2 regions of the Massilia sp. AB1 genome follow, and region 1 is predicted to be linked to the other one. Evidence: predicted binding sites of a transcription regulator. Region 1 holds the regulator's gene; the other holds the start of a gene.

What was found. The regulator FliA, encoded in region 1, starts transcription of late flagellar genes. The targets are predictions, from matches to a motif close to CTAAAGTTTNNNNNNNNNNNGCCGNTA.
Positions count from the first base shown of each region.
Region 2: J8847_RS03795 (flagellinolysin) is a predicted target of FliA. The motif match lies at 4,764-4,790, and genes of this name have one in related genera.

Region 1 is NZ_JAGKSG010000007.1:31,040-38,719, forward strand. It holds gene J8847_RS06160 (EAL domain-containing protein) at 1-692, opposite strand, end outside; gene J8847_RS06165 (M35 family metallo-endopeptidase) at 990-2,081, shown strand; gene J8847_RS06170 (M35 family metallo-endopeptidase) at 2,300-3,379, shown strand; gene J8847_RS06175 (hypothetical protein) at 3,453-3,944, opposite strand; gene motD (flagellar motor protein MotD) at 4,033-4,788, opposite strand; gene J8847_RS06185 (flagellar motor protein) at 4,796-5,539, opposite strand; gene J8847_RS06190 (RNA polymerase sigma factor FliA) at 5,521-6,249, opposite strand; gene J8847_RS06195 (antiactivator of flagellar biosynthesis FleN protein) at 6,302-7,123, opposite strand; gene flhF (flagellar biosynthesis protein FlhF) at 7,116-7,680, opposite strand, start outside.
Region 2 is NZ_JAGKSG010000004.1:36,254-43,933, reverse strand. It holds gene J8847_RS03810 (ligase-associated DNA damage response exonuclease) at 1-483, opposite strand, end outside; gene J8847_RS03805 (ATP-dependent DNA helicase RecQ) at 599-2,308, opposite strand; gene J8847_RS03800 (hypothetical protein) at 2,706-2,978, shown strand; gene J8847_RS03795 (flagellinolysin) at 3,084-4,724, opposite strand; gene ugpQ (glycerophosphodiester phosphodiesterase) at 4,825-5,583, opposite strand; gene J8847_RS03785 (DUF1294 domain-containing protein) at 5,604-5,951, opposite strand; gene J8847_RS03780 (hypothetical protein) at 6,097-6,624, shown strand; gene J8847_RS03775 (DUF3597 domain-containing protein) at 6,680-7,105, shown strand; gene J8847_RS03770 (zinc ribbon domain-containing protein) at 7,123-7,680, opposite strand, start outside.

The sequences.
Region 1 (7,680 bases):
AGCTGCTCCAGCGGACAGCCGCCCGCCAGCGCGTCTTCCGGCGCGTCAAGCAGGTCGGCCATCATGCGGTTCATCGAACGCACGCGGCGCGTGCAGTCGACCACCAGCAGGCCGGCCGGCATGCCGTCGATAACCTGCTCGAGGTAGTTCTGGTTCTGGCGCATGCTGCGCTGCGCCGCGTGCGCATAGGTGTCGAGCGCCAGGCCCATGTCGAAGCACACCACCTTGAGCACGGCGTCGATGGCCGCGGTGCAGCGCTGCGGGTCGTGGCCCAGCCGCTCCCACAGCATGTCGATGATCTCGGCCAGGTACTTGCGGTAGGCGCCGATGTACCACTTGGGCTCGAGCCCGATGCGCTGGTGCGCCATGCCCACGCGCAGGCGCTCGCGGATATAGCCCGCGTCGTAGTCGCCCGCGGTCAGGCTGCTGAAATAGGCCGACTGCGCGCGGCGCAGGGCGCGCGCCGTGCTGTCGCTGCCGAGCATGCTGCGCGTGTGCGCGAAGCGCAGCAGGTGGTCGTAGAACTCGCCGGAAAAGCGCTCGCGCTCCTGCTCCAGCAGCGCGTGCACCTCGCGCAGGGCGGCGAGGTCGGCCTCGCCCAGCTCCAGGAAGGCCTTGCGCGCCGCCACTTCCTCGCCGTCCAGGCCGATTTCGCTCGCGATCAGGTCGACCATTTCCAGTCCTTCCATCATGCCGGCCTCCGCGCGCGGGCATGCCGCACCGGCCTGTGCATCGTTGCGTCTGTCGTGTGGAATGTCATGAGGAAGCTGCAGCTGCGTGGGGTGTTGGCTGAATGGATACAGTCGTTGCATGATAGCAAAGTAGCCCCGCGCTGATCGAGTGAATACTGTGCAACTGTTGTTTATTTGGCCTATTGGCAGCAGGGTTATTGCCGCTTAGCAATGAAGTGGTGGCGCACTGTTGAACTGACGCAATATCTAGCATGCATAGCGGCGGGAGAGTAGGCAGGACACCAACCAGGAGGCATCATGTCCCGCTATTCCCACGCCTGCTTCGCCCTGCTCTTCCCCCTTGTTTTCACGTCCGCGCCGGCAGGCGCCGCCCAGCCGGCGCAGGCCGGCGTCGCGGTCCGGCTCGAGGCGCTGCGCCCTTCCGTCGGGCGCGGCGACGACGTGCCGGTGCGGGTCACCCTGACCAATACCTCGGGCGAGGCCCAGCATGTGCTGCGCTGGCGCACGCCGCTGGAGGGCGTCCAGTCCTCGCTGTTCGAAGTGCGCCGCGACGGCCAGCCGGTGCGCTACCTCGGGGTGGAGATCAAGCGGCCCGCGCCCGAGGCGGCCGACTTCGTGCTCATCGAGCCCGGCGCCTCGGTGACCCAGACGGTCGAACTGTCCGCGCTCTATGAAATGCACATCACGGGCGCTTATACCGTACGCTACAACAGCCCGGCGGCGCCGCTGCCCGGCCTGGGCGCGGGTGCGGCCCTCCACGCGGTGACGGGCGAGCTGGCCTCCAGCCCGGTCAGCATCTGGATCGAGGGCCGGCTGCCGCGCGGCGCCAAGAGCTCCCCCGTGCCGGCGCCCGCCCAGGAAGCCGCGGGCGGCAGCCTGGCCTTCAGCCAGTGCTCGAACGCCCAGCAGGAGCAGCTGGCGGCGGCGGTCGACGCGGGCCGCGCGATGGCCGTCGACAGCCACGTCTACCTGACTTCCGGCCAGGCCTACGGGCCGCGCTACACGACCTGGTTCGGGGTTCCCGATGCGCAGCGCGGCGCCAGGGCCATCGCCCATTTCGCCGCGATCCGCGACGCCTTCGAGAACAAGCCGCTGGCGCTCGACTGCGGCTGCGACGAAGCCTATTTCGCCTACGTGTATCCGGCCCAGCCGTACAAGATCTATGTCTGCAAGGCGTTCTGGAGCGCGGCGAATACCGGCACCGACTCGCGCGGCGGCACCCTGGTGCACGAGATGAGCCATTTCGACGCGGTCGCCGGCACCGACGACCATGTCTACGGCCAGGCCGGCGCGATGGAGCTGGCGCGCAGCGCGCCCGAACGCGCCCTCAACAACGCCGATTCGCACGAGTATTTTGGCGAGAACACGCCGGCCCAGCAAAAGCGGTAGCACCGTAGGTTTCAAAATGCAAGCGTGTTCCGATTGACTGTCGGATTCTGTTGACATTCCGCAAAAAACGTCACAACTGACATGAATCAACTTTACATAGGCACTTGAATCCGTAAATATCGTCAATGGGCTCTTCCTGTACAGACAACTTGTGCAGGATGCGGCCCGATAACGATGGCAGCAGCAAGCCGCATAACTTTCACACACGGAGAAACGATATGAGCTTGAACGGATTCTGGAAGTCGGCATTGGGAGTGGCAGCACTGGCGATGGCCTGCGGAGGCGCAAGCGCCGCGCCGAAGGGCATCAACATTGCTGTGGAGGCGGAAAAACACGCGCTGGGGCAGGACGACGACGTGGTGGTCAAGGTCACCCTGACCAACACCTCGGACACGCCGCAGTACGTCCTGAAGTGGCTGACCCCGTTCCAGGGTCTGGATACGCCGCTGTTCGAAGTGACGCGCGACGGCGAGCCGGTGCCCTACCTGGGCCCGATCATCAAGCGTCCGGTGCCGAAGAAGTCGGATTACTTCGTGATCAAGCCGGGCGCCACCCATACCGTCAAGGTCGAGCTGTCGGCCCTGTACGACATGAGCGTGACCGGCGACTACAAGATCAGCTACAAGGTCGCCTCGCCGGCGCTGTTCATGAACGCGGCAGCCAAGAACGACCGCGAAATGGCATCCAACGAAGCCACCCTGTGGATCGACGCCCGCCTGCCGCGCGGCGCCACCCCGCAGGCCATCCTCGACCTGGAAGCCATGAAGCGCGACGCGGGCGTGCAGCCGGCCAGCCTGAGCTACACCAACTGCACCGCTACCCAGCAGAGCACGGTCCAGCAGGCGATGGCCGCAGGTTCGTCCATGGCCAACAGCGGCAACACCTACATGGCCCAGGCCACCATGGGCCAGCGCTACACCAAGTGGTTCGGCGCCGTCACCAGCACCCGCCAGTCGACCGTGAAATCGCACTTCGCGGCGATCAAGGATGCCTTCGACAACAAGCCGGTGACCGTGGACTGCGGCTGCAAGCAGAGCTACTACGCCTACGTGTACCCGACCCAGCCGTACAAGATCTACGTCTGCCGCGCCTTCTGGTCGGCGCCGATGACGGGCACCGACTCCAAGGGCGGCACCCTGGTGCACGAGATGAGCCACTTCAACGCGGTGGCCGGCACCGACGACCACGTCTACGGCCAGAGCGGCGCCGCCAGCCTGGCGATCAGCGACCCGAACAAGGCTGTCGACAACGCCGACAACCATGAATACTTCGGCGAGAATACCCCGGCACTGAACTAAGCGTTCGCCGCGTTAAAAAAGGGGGAGGAAGCAGCGATGCTTCCTCCCCCTGTTCATTTCATTCGCGCCTTGCTTATTTCGCGGCGTAGGTAAAGCGCACCGGCTCCGACGGACTGGTGCTGACTTCATCGAGCTTGTTAACGTCCGGCAGCCAGGGGCCGGGATAGCTGATTTCATAGCTCTGCGCGCCCTTCCTGAAAGCGTAGGCGCGCGTGATGTCGACCGTGTTGAGATGCATGGTGTGCGGCTTGACCTCGAGGTAGTCGGCGGCCGTGTAGGCGGCGCGCTTGACCATCGGGCCGGCATACTGCACCTCGCGCCCGCCCCTGGCTTCGCGCAGCTCGAAGCGCTTGCCGGTGAGTTCGTCCTCGGCCGCGACTTCGCGCGGCACCCAGATCGTCTGTTCGCCGTGGTTCTCGATGGTCACGCGCACCAGCACCTTGCCGCCGGTGGTTTCCACGTCCAGCCGGTGGCGCACGTTCACCTCGGCCTCCACGGCGCCGCTGGCGCCGACCAGTCCCGCCAGGGCCAGCAGTACCGCCGGCATACTCCGTTTGACATGCATTCGCGCTCCCATGGCCATGAAATATTATTTCAACAAGCAGGCTACCACGAAAGATTCTTGCAATTCTTAACTGAAAATTAGGCGCTGCTCAGCCACCCAGTTCGCCTCCGGTTTCGGGCAGCGCCGCCAGGATCATGACCGCCACGCGGCGGTTGCGCGCCTGCCCGGTGGCGTCGGCATTCGACGCCACCGGCCGCGTCGCGGCATAGCCGATCGCGGACAGCCGCGCCTCCCCTACCCCGCTGTCGATGAACAGGCGCACCACGCTGCTGGCGCGCGCGGCCGACAATTCCCAGTTGGACGGATAGACGGCGCTGGCGATCGGTACATTGTCCGTATGGCCTTCGACCTCGATGCGGTGGGAATCGTTCCTGAGCAGGCCGCCGACCGCGCGCAGGATCTCGTTCGCGTCCCTTCCGAGCACCGCTTCGCCCTGGCCGAACAGCACGCTGGCGTTGATCTCGACGCTGATGCCGCGCGCGTTCTGGGTCACCCGCACCTGGCCCGATTTCACCAGCGGCAGCAGGGTGGCCGACAGGTCGCGCGCCAGCACCGCCATCTTCTCGCGCTCGCGGCGCGCCATCTCGTTGCGCTTGCGGTTGACGATGTGGGACAGCGGCAGCACCGGCTCGACCTGGGTGTTGACGGTGCGGGCCGCGCCGCGTCCGCCAAAGGCGTCGCCCAGCGCGTCCGACAGCACCCGGTACTTGCCCTCGTTGACGATCGAGATCGCGTACATCACGACGAAGAAGGCGAACAGCAGGGTGATGAAGTCGGCGTAGGAAATCAGCCAGCGTTCGTGGCTTTCATGGGGCTGCTCGTCGTCGTAGCGTTTGCGCGCCATGACGGACTTAGTGACGCGCCAGCAGGCTGGCCACGCGCTCGTCGATCACGCGCGTGTGGTCGCCGGTGGCGATGTCGTGGAAGACTTCGAGCAGGATTTCGTACTGCGCCACCTTGTCCGCCACGATGGCCTTGAGCTTGTTGCCGACCGGGTGGAAGAACAGGTTGGCCAGCCCCACCCCGTAGACGGTGGACACGAAGGCGACGGCGATGCCCGAACCCAGGCGCGAGGGGTCGGACAGGTTTTCCATCACGTGGATCAGGCCCAGCACCGCGCCCAGGATGCCGATGGTGGGCGCATAGCCGGCCGCCGATTCCCAGATGCGCGCCGCCTGGCGCTGGCTGAATTCGTAGCCGTTGATTTCGTGCTCGAGCAGGCTGCGCAGCTTGTCGGGCTGGATGCCGTCGACCACCAGGCGCAGGCCCTTCTGGATATACAGGTCCTTGGTCCCCATGTACTGTTCGAGCGACAGCAGGCCGTCGCGGCGCGCGGACAGGCTCCACAGGGCGATCTCGCGCGACAACTTGTCGCGCTCGCCGCGCGGCGGCACGAACACCCAGCGCAGCATGCGCATGCCGCGCAGGAAGGTGCGGCGCTCGCTTTGCAGCAGCACGGCGCCGGCGGTGCCGACCACCACGATGGCGAAGGCGGCCGGCTGGAACAGCGAGGCGAAGCGGCCGCCGTCCAGCGTATGGCCGACGAACACGCCGGCCAGCGCCAGCAGCAGCCCGATTACGCTGGACCAGTCCACAATTGCTCCCGCAGCGCCGCGCGCAGGCGCGCCACTGCCTGGGTGTGCAGCTGCGACACCCGCGATTCGCTCACGCCCATGACCGCGCCGATTTCCTTGAGGTTGAGTTCTTCTTCGTAGTACAGGCCCATCAGCATCTTCTCGCGCGGCGGCAGGTTGTCGATGGCGTCGATCACGGCCTGGCGGAAGTCGGTGTCGAGCAGGCTGCGCAGCGGATCCTCGTCGTCCACCGCATAGCGGTCGAGGAAGCTGCCGTCGTCGTCGTCGCCGCGGAAATCTTCGTAATAGACCAGCTGGTGGCCGCCGCCGTCGGACAGCAGGTCCTGGTAGTCGGCCAGCGACATCTTGAGCGACTTGGCGACTTCCGATTCGCTCGGCGGACGGCCGAGGCGCTGCTGCAGCTCGTTCATCGCGGTCTCGACCTTGCGCATGTTCTGGCGCGTGCTGCGCGGCATCCAGTCGCTGTTGCGCAGCTCGTCCAGCATGGCGCCGCGGATGCGCAGCACCGCATAGGTCTCGAACTGGGCGCCGTGGTTGTCCTCGTAGCGGTTGATGGCGTCCAGCAGGCCCATCATGCCGGCCTGTACCAGGTCATCCACCTCCACCGAAGGCGGCAGCTTGGCCTTCATGTGGTGGGCAAGACGCTTCACCAACGGCATGTGCTCCGTCAGCAAATGGTTCTTGTCCGCTTTCCCTTTGACCGTGTACATGCTTGTTGCGTGGTTGTCTTCTTCTGTTTATTCGGTACTGCTCTTTGCCCGCTCAGTTGCTCAAGCCGGCGCTGCTGCCCTGGCGGCCGAAGCCCGGCATCGCGTGCAGCGCGAACTTGCCGGCCAGCTGGCGGAAGGCCACCGACGCGCCCGCGAGCGGGAAGGCGTCGACCACGGCCCGGCCCAGGCGCGCGGCCCGGTGCAGGTACTCGTCGGCCGGCACCGAGCCCATGAAGCTGAGCTTGACGGCCAGGTAACGTGTTGCCGCTGCTGACATATTATCGTATACCACCTTGGCTTCCGCCTCGCTCGCGCCCGTCACCAGGATGCCGAAGGGCCGGCGGCCGAGCTGCTGCGACAGGCGCTTGATCAGCGCATAGGCGTTAGTGATCGAGGCGGCGCTGGTCGACACCTGCACCACGATCTCGGAACTGCCCATCAGCGGCACCGGGAAGCTGCCGTCCGGGCCCAGCTCGCCGTCCACGATCACGATGCCGGCCTGCCTGGCCAGCACGTCGAAGGTCTTGCCCAGGCGGCGGACGTCGTCGGCGGTCTTCGGCACGCCCAGCGGCGCCACCGAGAAGCCTTGCGGCGCCGGATGGATCACCTGGTTGAGCGCGCATTCCTGGCGCGCCACCTGCAGCAGCGAGGCCGCGCGGCTCAGGCCCAGGCGGCGTGCCACGCCGTAGTCGATGTCGCAGGCATCGACGATCAGGACTTCGTTGCCGGTCTGGGCCAGCGAGGCGCCCAGGTTGACCAGCATGGCGCCCTTGTCGTCTTCAGGCGTGGCGGACAGAAAGGTGACGATGCGCGGGCGCGGGCCCTGCAGCATGCGGCGCAGGCCTTCGGCCTGGTCGAAGTCGAAACTAGCCAAGGGACACCTCGCGCAGGCTGCGATCATTCATGGCGCCGGACATCATCAGCGGCAGGTCGGCGTCGCCGAACTGGGCGCTGGCGGCGCGGTTGTTGCGGAAGGCGCGGTCGATCAGCATGGCGCGGTCGGCCAGGTGCAGGTCTTCCGGCACGCGCTGGCCGTTCGAGATGTAGTGCAGGTTGAGCTTCTGGCGGATCACGACGTCGAGCACGTTGCCGATCGAGGCGGCTTCGTCGAGCTTGGTCATGATGCAGCCGGCCAGGCCCGAGCCCTGGTAGGCGCGCACCACTTCGTTCAGGGTCTCGTTGGTCGAGGTCGCGTTCAGGCACAGCAGGCGCTTCACGTCGGCGCCCGACTCGCTCAGCATGGCCACCTGCTCGGTCACCATCTGGTCGCGCTGCGACATGCCGATGGTGTCGATCAGCACGGTGTGCTTGTTCTTGAGTTCTTTCAGGGCGATGCGCAGGTCGGCTTCGTCCTTCACCGAGTGCACCATCACGCCCAGGATCTTGCCGTAGATGCGCAGCTGCTCGTGGCCGCCGATACGGTAGGCGTCG
Region 2 (7,680 bases), on a different contig from region 1:
GGCGTTCTTGCGCCACCAGCGGTTGATCTCGTCCATTACCTGCTGCTCGGGCTCCCAGCGGTAGATCGGCAGGCCGAAGGTGGATTCGGTAATGAAGGTGTCGCAGCGCACCGGCTCGAAGGGTACGCAGGTCGGGTCCGGTTCGACCTTGTAATCGCCCGAGGCGACCCAGACTTCGCCGCCGCATTCCATGCGCACCTGGGCGGAACCCAGCACGTGGCCGGCCGGGTGCAGCGAGATGGTGACGCCGTTATGAACGATGCGCTCGCCGTATTCCAGGCCGTCGACTGTGATATCGCCGAGCCGCGACTTGAGCACGCCGATGCCCGGCGCAGCAGCGAGGTAGTGGCCATGCCCATAACGCGCATGGTCGCCATGGGCGTGGGTGATCACCGCGCGGTCGACCGGCCGCCACGGGTCGATATAGAACTGTCCCGGTACGCAATAAAGTCCTTCCCTGCGGACGACTACCATGTCTCCCATGCGGTCCCTTCCCAGAGGTCGTTTGAACATGACCATGCCTGCGTTGCGGCTCCTCGCCGTGCAGCAGCACTGTCTTCGTCGCCGCGCCTTGCCCTGGTCATGTTCAACCGACCTCTCAGGCCGGCTCGAGGTATTCGGCCAGGAAGGTACGGCTATCCTGGTCCGGGAATTCCAGCGTTATCTGGTCGCCCGCGACCGCGACGACCACGCCCTCACCGTACTTCGGCGCCTTGACGCGCGCGCCGACTTCGAACTTCGGCCCCTCCGGCTCCGGCGTCGGTTCGCGGTCGAACTCGTCGTCGCGGATCTCGATGTCCTCCGTGAGCGTGAGCGCCGGCGGATTCAGGCAGTTATCGCAGCGGCAGCACTTCTCGAAGCCTTCGACCTCGTCGCCGAAATAGTCGAGCAGCAACTTCCAGCGGCAAAAACCGCTCACCGCATAGCCTACCATCTGGTCGAGCGCTTCGCGGTCCCGTTCCTGCTTCTGGACGTAGACCTGGGCCAGGCCATGGAAGCTGCCGCTGCGCGGCTCGGTACTGGCCGGCAGGTATTCGAGCTTGCGGTTCTGGCGCAGCAGCTTGCCGTCCTTGAGCAGCTTGAGGCAGACCTTGATATTGGCTTCCGTGATCTCGTCCAGCTGCTCTTCGATGCGGTCCACCGTCACCGGCCCCTCCTCGCCCAGGGAGCGCACCGCTCCGTAGATCGTCTTGAGCTCCTCGGCGGCCGGGTAATGCTTTACCAGGAAGAATTGCTGGATGCGCTTGTCGTCCTGCAGGAACAGCAGGGTGCACTCGGCGTCCAGGCCGTCGCGCCCTGCCCGGCCCGACTCCTGGTAATAGGATTCGAGGTTCGCCGGGATCTGCAGGTGGATCACGAAGCGGGTATCGCTCTTGTCGATACCCATGCCGAAGGCATTGGTGGCGACCATCACGCGGCGCTCGCCGCTCATGAACATGTCCTGGTTCAGCTTGCGCTCGGCGGCCGGCAGCTTGCCGTGGTAGATGGTGACCGATTCGCCGGCTTCCTCCAGCACGTCCAGCATCTCTTCGGCCGCCTTGACGGTGGCGGCGTAGACGATGCCCACGCCCTCGGTCTCGCGCACCAGGCGCAGGGCTTGCGAGTATTTCTCTTGAGCATTCGTCACCTGCAGCACACGGTAGTGCAGGTTCGGCCGGAAGATGCCGGTATTGATGACGTTCATCCGGGGCCGGTTCAGCTGCCTGGCGATGTCCTCGACCACCTCTTCGGTCGCGGTCGCCGTCAGCGCCAGCACCGGCGGCTTGCCGAGGGAGTCGATGGCGGCGGCCAGGCCGATGTAGGCCGGGCGGAAGTCGTGGCCCCACTGCGAGATGCAGTGGGCTTCGTCGATCACGACGATGTCCAGGGTGACCTGGCGCAGCACCTCGATGAACTCGGGCGAGACCAGGCGCTCCGGGGTGCAGAACACGATCTCGCAGGCTTCGTCGGCGATGGCCTGGAGGGCGCTCTCTTCTTCTGCCGCGCTCAGGCTGCTGTTCACCTGGACCGAGCGGATGCCGAGTTCTTCCAGCTTCTCGAGCTGGTCCTTCATCAGCGAGATCAGGGGAGAGACGACGATCGTGATCCCCTTGAGCATCTTGGCGGGGATCTGGTAGCACAGCGACTTGCCGCCGCCGGTGGGCATGATGGCCAGGGTGTCCTTGCCATCGAGGACGCTGTCGATGACACGCTGCTGGCCTTCGCGCAGGGATTCGATCCCGAACACGGAAGTGAGCAAGCGGCGGATGGTGTTGCGGCGCACGGCGAGCAAGCCGCGGTGCATGAGTTTGGGGTCGTGTCGGGTCATGATGGAAGCCATTCTGGCTCCCGCGCCCGGGCTCGACTATAGGACACGACCTACCGCAAACGTAGGAAGCCTACTTTCGGCGGACGCGAATTAGCACAAGGTGAATTCCTACAATGTGACGGAGAATTCGCCGATCCCTGCTGTCGGGTCAGATCGATAACATGGGAACCATCATCCATAGCACATAACGCACTCGGGAGAATCATCATGGCGCGCCATCATCCAATCACGTGGACCGCAGTCCACCTGGCGCTGGCAACTGCAGCCACCTGGCTGTTGCTGGAAACCGAGGCCCTGACCGGGGCCTTGATGGTGTTCTTCCACTGACGGGCGTATTGTAGCGTGGGGTGACAATTCTTGATGTCACCTGAGGTCAATCGTGCGCGGGGTGGTGGTTTTGACAAGCCTCGCAAGTACGCCAGTCTCTCCTTACACCACTAGCCGTAAAACCGTGGGGGGGGGGGGGGGGGGGGGGGACAGGGTTTTTGGGGGGGGGGGGGGGGGCGCCCCCCCCCCCCCCCCCCCCCCCGGCCCCCCCCACCCCCCCCCCCCCCCCCCAACCCCCCCCCCCCCCCCCCCCCCCCCCCCCCCCCCCCCCCCCCCCCCCCCCCCCGGCGGGGGGGCGGGGGCCCCGGGGGCCCCCGCCCGCCCCGGGCACGACGGTTCGTAGGGACGTGTCCGAAGTCTGTTGAACGGTATTCACCCGCTCCTAAACCAACGTCGTCCCCGCGAAGGCCGGGACCCAAGTTTGCTCGAACAGCCGAAAAGCTTGCGATTACCGCAACAAGGTCAGCACCGCCCTCGGCTGGGTATTAGCCTGCGCCAGCATCGCCGACGCCGCCTGCTGCAGGATCTGGGCACGGGTCAGCCCCGCCGCGCTGGTGGCGTAGTCGACGCCCTCGATGCGTTCGCGCGCCGTCGCCAGGTTCTGGGAATTGGTTTGCAGCGCGTTGACCGCCATGTCCAGCCGGTTGCTCGACGCTCCCGCCGCCACCCGCTGCTGGTTGACGAATTCCAGCGCCTGGTCGATGTGCAGCAGCGCCACCGACGATCTGCGCATATCCAAGTCGGCCAAGCCCAGCGCGGACGCATTCATGGACGAGAACTGCAGCTCGATCAAATCCCCCGCCCCGTCGCCCACCTGCACCTGTACCTTGCGCGTGCCGGTCGCGCCGCCCAGCTCCGGATACTCGACCGCGAAGCCGGACAGGCCGTCGCTGGCGTTATTGGTGCCGGCGTCCGCTACCACCTTCCTGGCGTCGAACACCGGCCCGCCGTCCGCATCCAGGCCGCCGATCGCCCCGGTGTCTGCGTTGGCCAGGTTCATCTTGTTGTCGATGAAATCCTCGCCGTTCGCCCTGAAATCGGCCAGGAAGGCGGCCTCGTCGGCATACTCGCCACGGCTGACCGTCGCCAAAGCCTGGCTCAGGTTATCCGAACGGTGCGTCGTCAAGTGCTGCATGACGCCCTTGATACCGCCCTCCACGCCCAGCTCCTTCATGCGCGCATGCAGGTAGCGGCTGGCGGCGTAGGAGCCTTCGTAGCTGAAGACGCCGTTCGCCGTGTCGGTCACCAGGGCCGCCGAGCCGCCCGCCGCCGCGCCCGCCAGGCGCTCGTCCGCGCCCTGGATCAGCTCGGCCGTGCCTTCGATGAACCATTTGGGAAGCCCGCCCATGTTCACGCTGCGGAACATGACGGCGTGGGTCATCTCGTGCGCGACGATGCGGTCGCTGTACAGGAAGGCGGTGCCGCCGTCCGGCGTGGCCGCGGTGCCGAAGTCGGCCATGTCGATGTTCATCTGCACGCCGCCGGCCACCGGGCCGACCGAGGCCAGCACGGTCGATGGGCCGTCGCTGGTCTCCAGGTTGACGATCATCTTGGCGCCGTCGCCCTCCAGCCCGTAATACTTCTTGATCATGTCCTCAGCCGCGCTCAGCCAGCCGGACTTGAGGCCGTCGAGCACCGCGCGCCGCTTCGCCTCGCCGCCGATACTGGCCGTTTCCTGGGCAAATACCGCTTCGCCATTGAACCTGGTTTGCTCGCCCACCTGGGTGATGTGATGGAGCAGTTGCGCCGCCTCCTTCTGCAGGGAGTCGCGGTCGCCGTCGCCATAGCTGCCGTTGCCGGCCGCCACCGCCATCTCGCGCAGGCGCTGCAGGCTGTCGGTGACGCTGGCCATGGCGCTGTCGGCCACCTGCAGCATCGAGCTCGCATCGTTGATGCTGCGGATCGCCTGGCTGATGCCGCGCAGGCCGGACGACATGCGCGAGGCAATGGCCTGGCCGGCCGGGTCGTCGGCGGCGCTGCCGATGCGCACGCCGGTCGTCAGGCGCGAGATCAGCTTCGCCTGGTCCTTCACGTGCGTGTCTAGGCTGCGCTGCGCGTTCAGCGACAGCGAATTTGAATTGATTGACAATGACATTTTTGCCATACCCTAGGGGTGGTTGTCTGTACTTAACGACAACCTGTCAAACTTCTTGAGTGTTAGTTAAGAGAATTTTGCGCGCGGGCGCACATCACCGGAAATCCGGCCTGATCAGGTCGATGCGGTCGGTGCAGAAGGCGTCCACACCCCAGTCCAGCAGCTCGCGGGCGCGGGCCGGGTCGTTGACCGTGTAGCAGAACAGCCCGAAGCCGGCCTCCTTCACGGCGCGCGCCTGCTCGCGCGTCAGGTAGCGGTGACAGGCGTGGATCGCGACCGCCTCCACGGAGCGGGCGATGCGCTCCCAGTCGGGCGCCAGGCGCTCCATCAGGCAGGCGCGCGGCACCCGGGGCGCGGCCGCCATGGCCGCCTCCAGCGCCGCATGGCTGAACGAGGACAGCAGGGGCACGCGGCCGATCGCCTCACCGCCCTCCTCCAGCTCGCCGGCGAACAGGGCGGCCGCGATGCGCGCGACGGTCTCGCCGGTGGCGCGCTCGAAACCGGGCGCCGGCTTGATCTCCATGTTCATCCACACGCCGTGCGCCTTGCAGAACTGGGCGAATTCGACGAACAGCGGCACCGGCTCCCCGAGAAAGCCTTGCGCGAACCAGCCGCCCGCATCCATGGCCGCCAGCTCGGCCGCGTCATAGTCGTGGACATGCCCGCTGCCATTCACCGTGCGGCCCAGGACGGCGTCGTGCAGGACCACCGGCACGCCGTCGCGCGCCAGCATGATGTCGAACTCGATGGCGCGAAAACCCTGCTCCATGCCGCGGCGCAGAGCGGCATAGGTGTTCTCGGGAGCGAGGGTGCCGCCGCCGCGGTGGGCCAGGATCCGGGGGTATCGCCACATGCGCCGCTCCTTGGGTTGGATCAGATTCGAGACAGGCCGAACTGCCGCGACAGCCAGAAGAACAGGCCGATGTTCAGCGCCACCGTCAGGTGGAATTTCCACTGGAACGAGGTCTTGGCGGTCTTGTGGCGCAGCCATTGCTGGGCCAGCAGCGCCCCCGGCCAGCCGCCCACCAGGCCCAGCACCAGCAAGGTCGCCTCGGGGGTGCGCCAGGCCTTGGCGCGGGCTGCGGACTTGTCGAGGGCGTAGGCGACGAAGCAGGTCAGGCTGGTCACCAGGTAGGCCGCGCCCACCAGCAGCGGCAGGGACCAGGCCAGGGTCGCGAACAGGTAGAGCCCGGCGAACAGGATCAGGGGGAAATAAGGCATGGCGACAGCTTACGTTTCTGCCTGGGGAATGTCCATATGGCAAAAAAGACAAGGCTTTGCGGCTTCACCGTTCGTTAACGAACAGAGAAAGGCATGTCAAAACGCCTACCCTCGACCTTCAACCCCGGACAAGCAGGAGAACGACATGGCTTTTGATCTAGGCAACCTGTTGCAGCAATACCTCGGCGGCGCCGCCAACATGAACCCGAACGCCGCGACCGACGACTTCGACCGCGTGGCCCAGGCTGCGCCGCGCGAGACCGTCTCCCAGGGCGTGGCCGGCGCGCTGCGCTCGGACCAGACCCCGCCCTTCCCGCAAATGGTGAGCCAGCTGTTCGGGCAAAGCAATCCGAACCAGCGCGCGGGCATGCTGAACCAGATCCTGGCCACCCTCGGCCCGACCGTGCTGGCGCAGCTCGGCAACGGCGGCCTCGGCAACCTCGGCAACATCTTCGGCGGCCGCACGCCGACCCAGGTGACGCCGGAACAGGCCTCGCAAGTCTCGCCGGAACAGGTGCGCGAACTGGCCGAGAAGGCCGAGCAGCAGAACCCGAGCATCGTCGACCGCATGAGCGACTTCTACGCCGACAACCCGACCCTGGTCAAGGCCATCGGCGGCGCGGCGCTGGCGATCGCGCTCGGCCACATGGCGCAGAACATGCGCAAGCAATAAGCAGGCGAACCGCAGTGAGCCGTCTTTCGAACCAACAACAACCAGCGAGGACATCATGGGCATTCTGAGCAATATCTTCCACAAGATCTTCCCGGGCTCGGCGCCGAAGCCGGCCCCCGCTCCGGCACAGGCGCAGGCACCCAAGCCAGCGGCTCCGGCCCCGAGCGCCCCGGCCGCACCGCAGGCTCAAGCGCAAGCCCAGGCCCAGGCGGCGCCGATGCAGCAGGTCGACGTGGAGCAGATCCTCAACGACATGCAGAAGTCGTCCGGCCAGCAGCTGAACTGGCGCACCTCGATCGTCGACCTGCTCAAGCTGCTCAACCTGGACAGCAGCCTTGCTTCGCGCAAGGAGCTGGCGGCCGAGCTGCACTACACCGGCGACACCAACGATTCGGCCACCATGAACATCTGGCTGCACCGCCAGGTCATGAACAAGCTGGCGGCCAACGGCGGCAAGGTGCCGGCCGACTTGCGTGACTAGATCCTGACCAGTTGATGTCAGTCGGCCAGGGTGGTATTGGCCGCTGTCCCGCACGAAAAGCAGAAGCGCGCGAACGCGTTCTTGCGCGTACTGCAGCAGCCGCAGCGGTCGAACAGGCCGATGCCGCAGTGCGGACAGAAGTCGATGCTGCTGTCCTTCAGGTCGACCTGGCGCTCGCAGCCCGGACACACGCTCTTGCCGAGCCGGGCCAGCGCCAGGTCGTAGCGCATGGTCTGGCGTCGTTCGACGTCGGGCAGCGCCTCGGCCGCCTTCTGGCGCGCCAGGTAGGCCTGCAGCCAGCGGATCGCATAGCGGCCCGCCACGAAAGTAAGGCCGATGCCCACCAGGTAGCGCACATAGCCGCCGTAGCTGGGCAGGTAAGGCACCAGTTCCACGAAGAAGGCGAACAGCGCGAACAGGATGAAGCCCCAGGCGAACGGCCAGTCGGGCGTCTTGCGCTTGTGCTTGAACAGCCAGGCGGCGATCAGCAGCAGCGGCAGGGTCACTGCCAGGCGGTACAGGAAGACCCGCAGCTCCTTGGCCTTGGAAGCCTTGGCGTAGGCTTCATGGGCGGG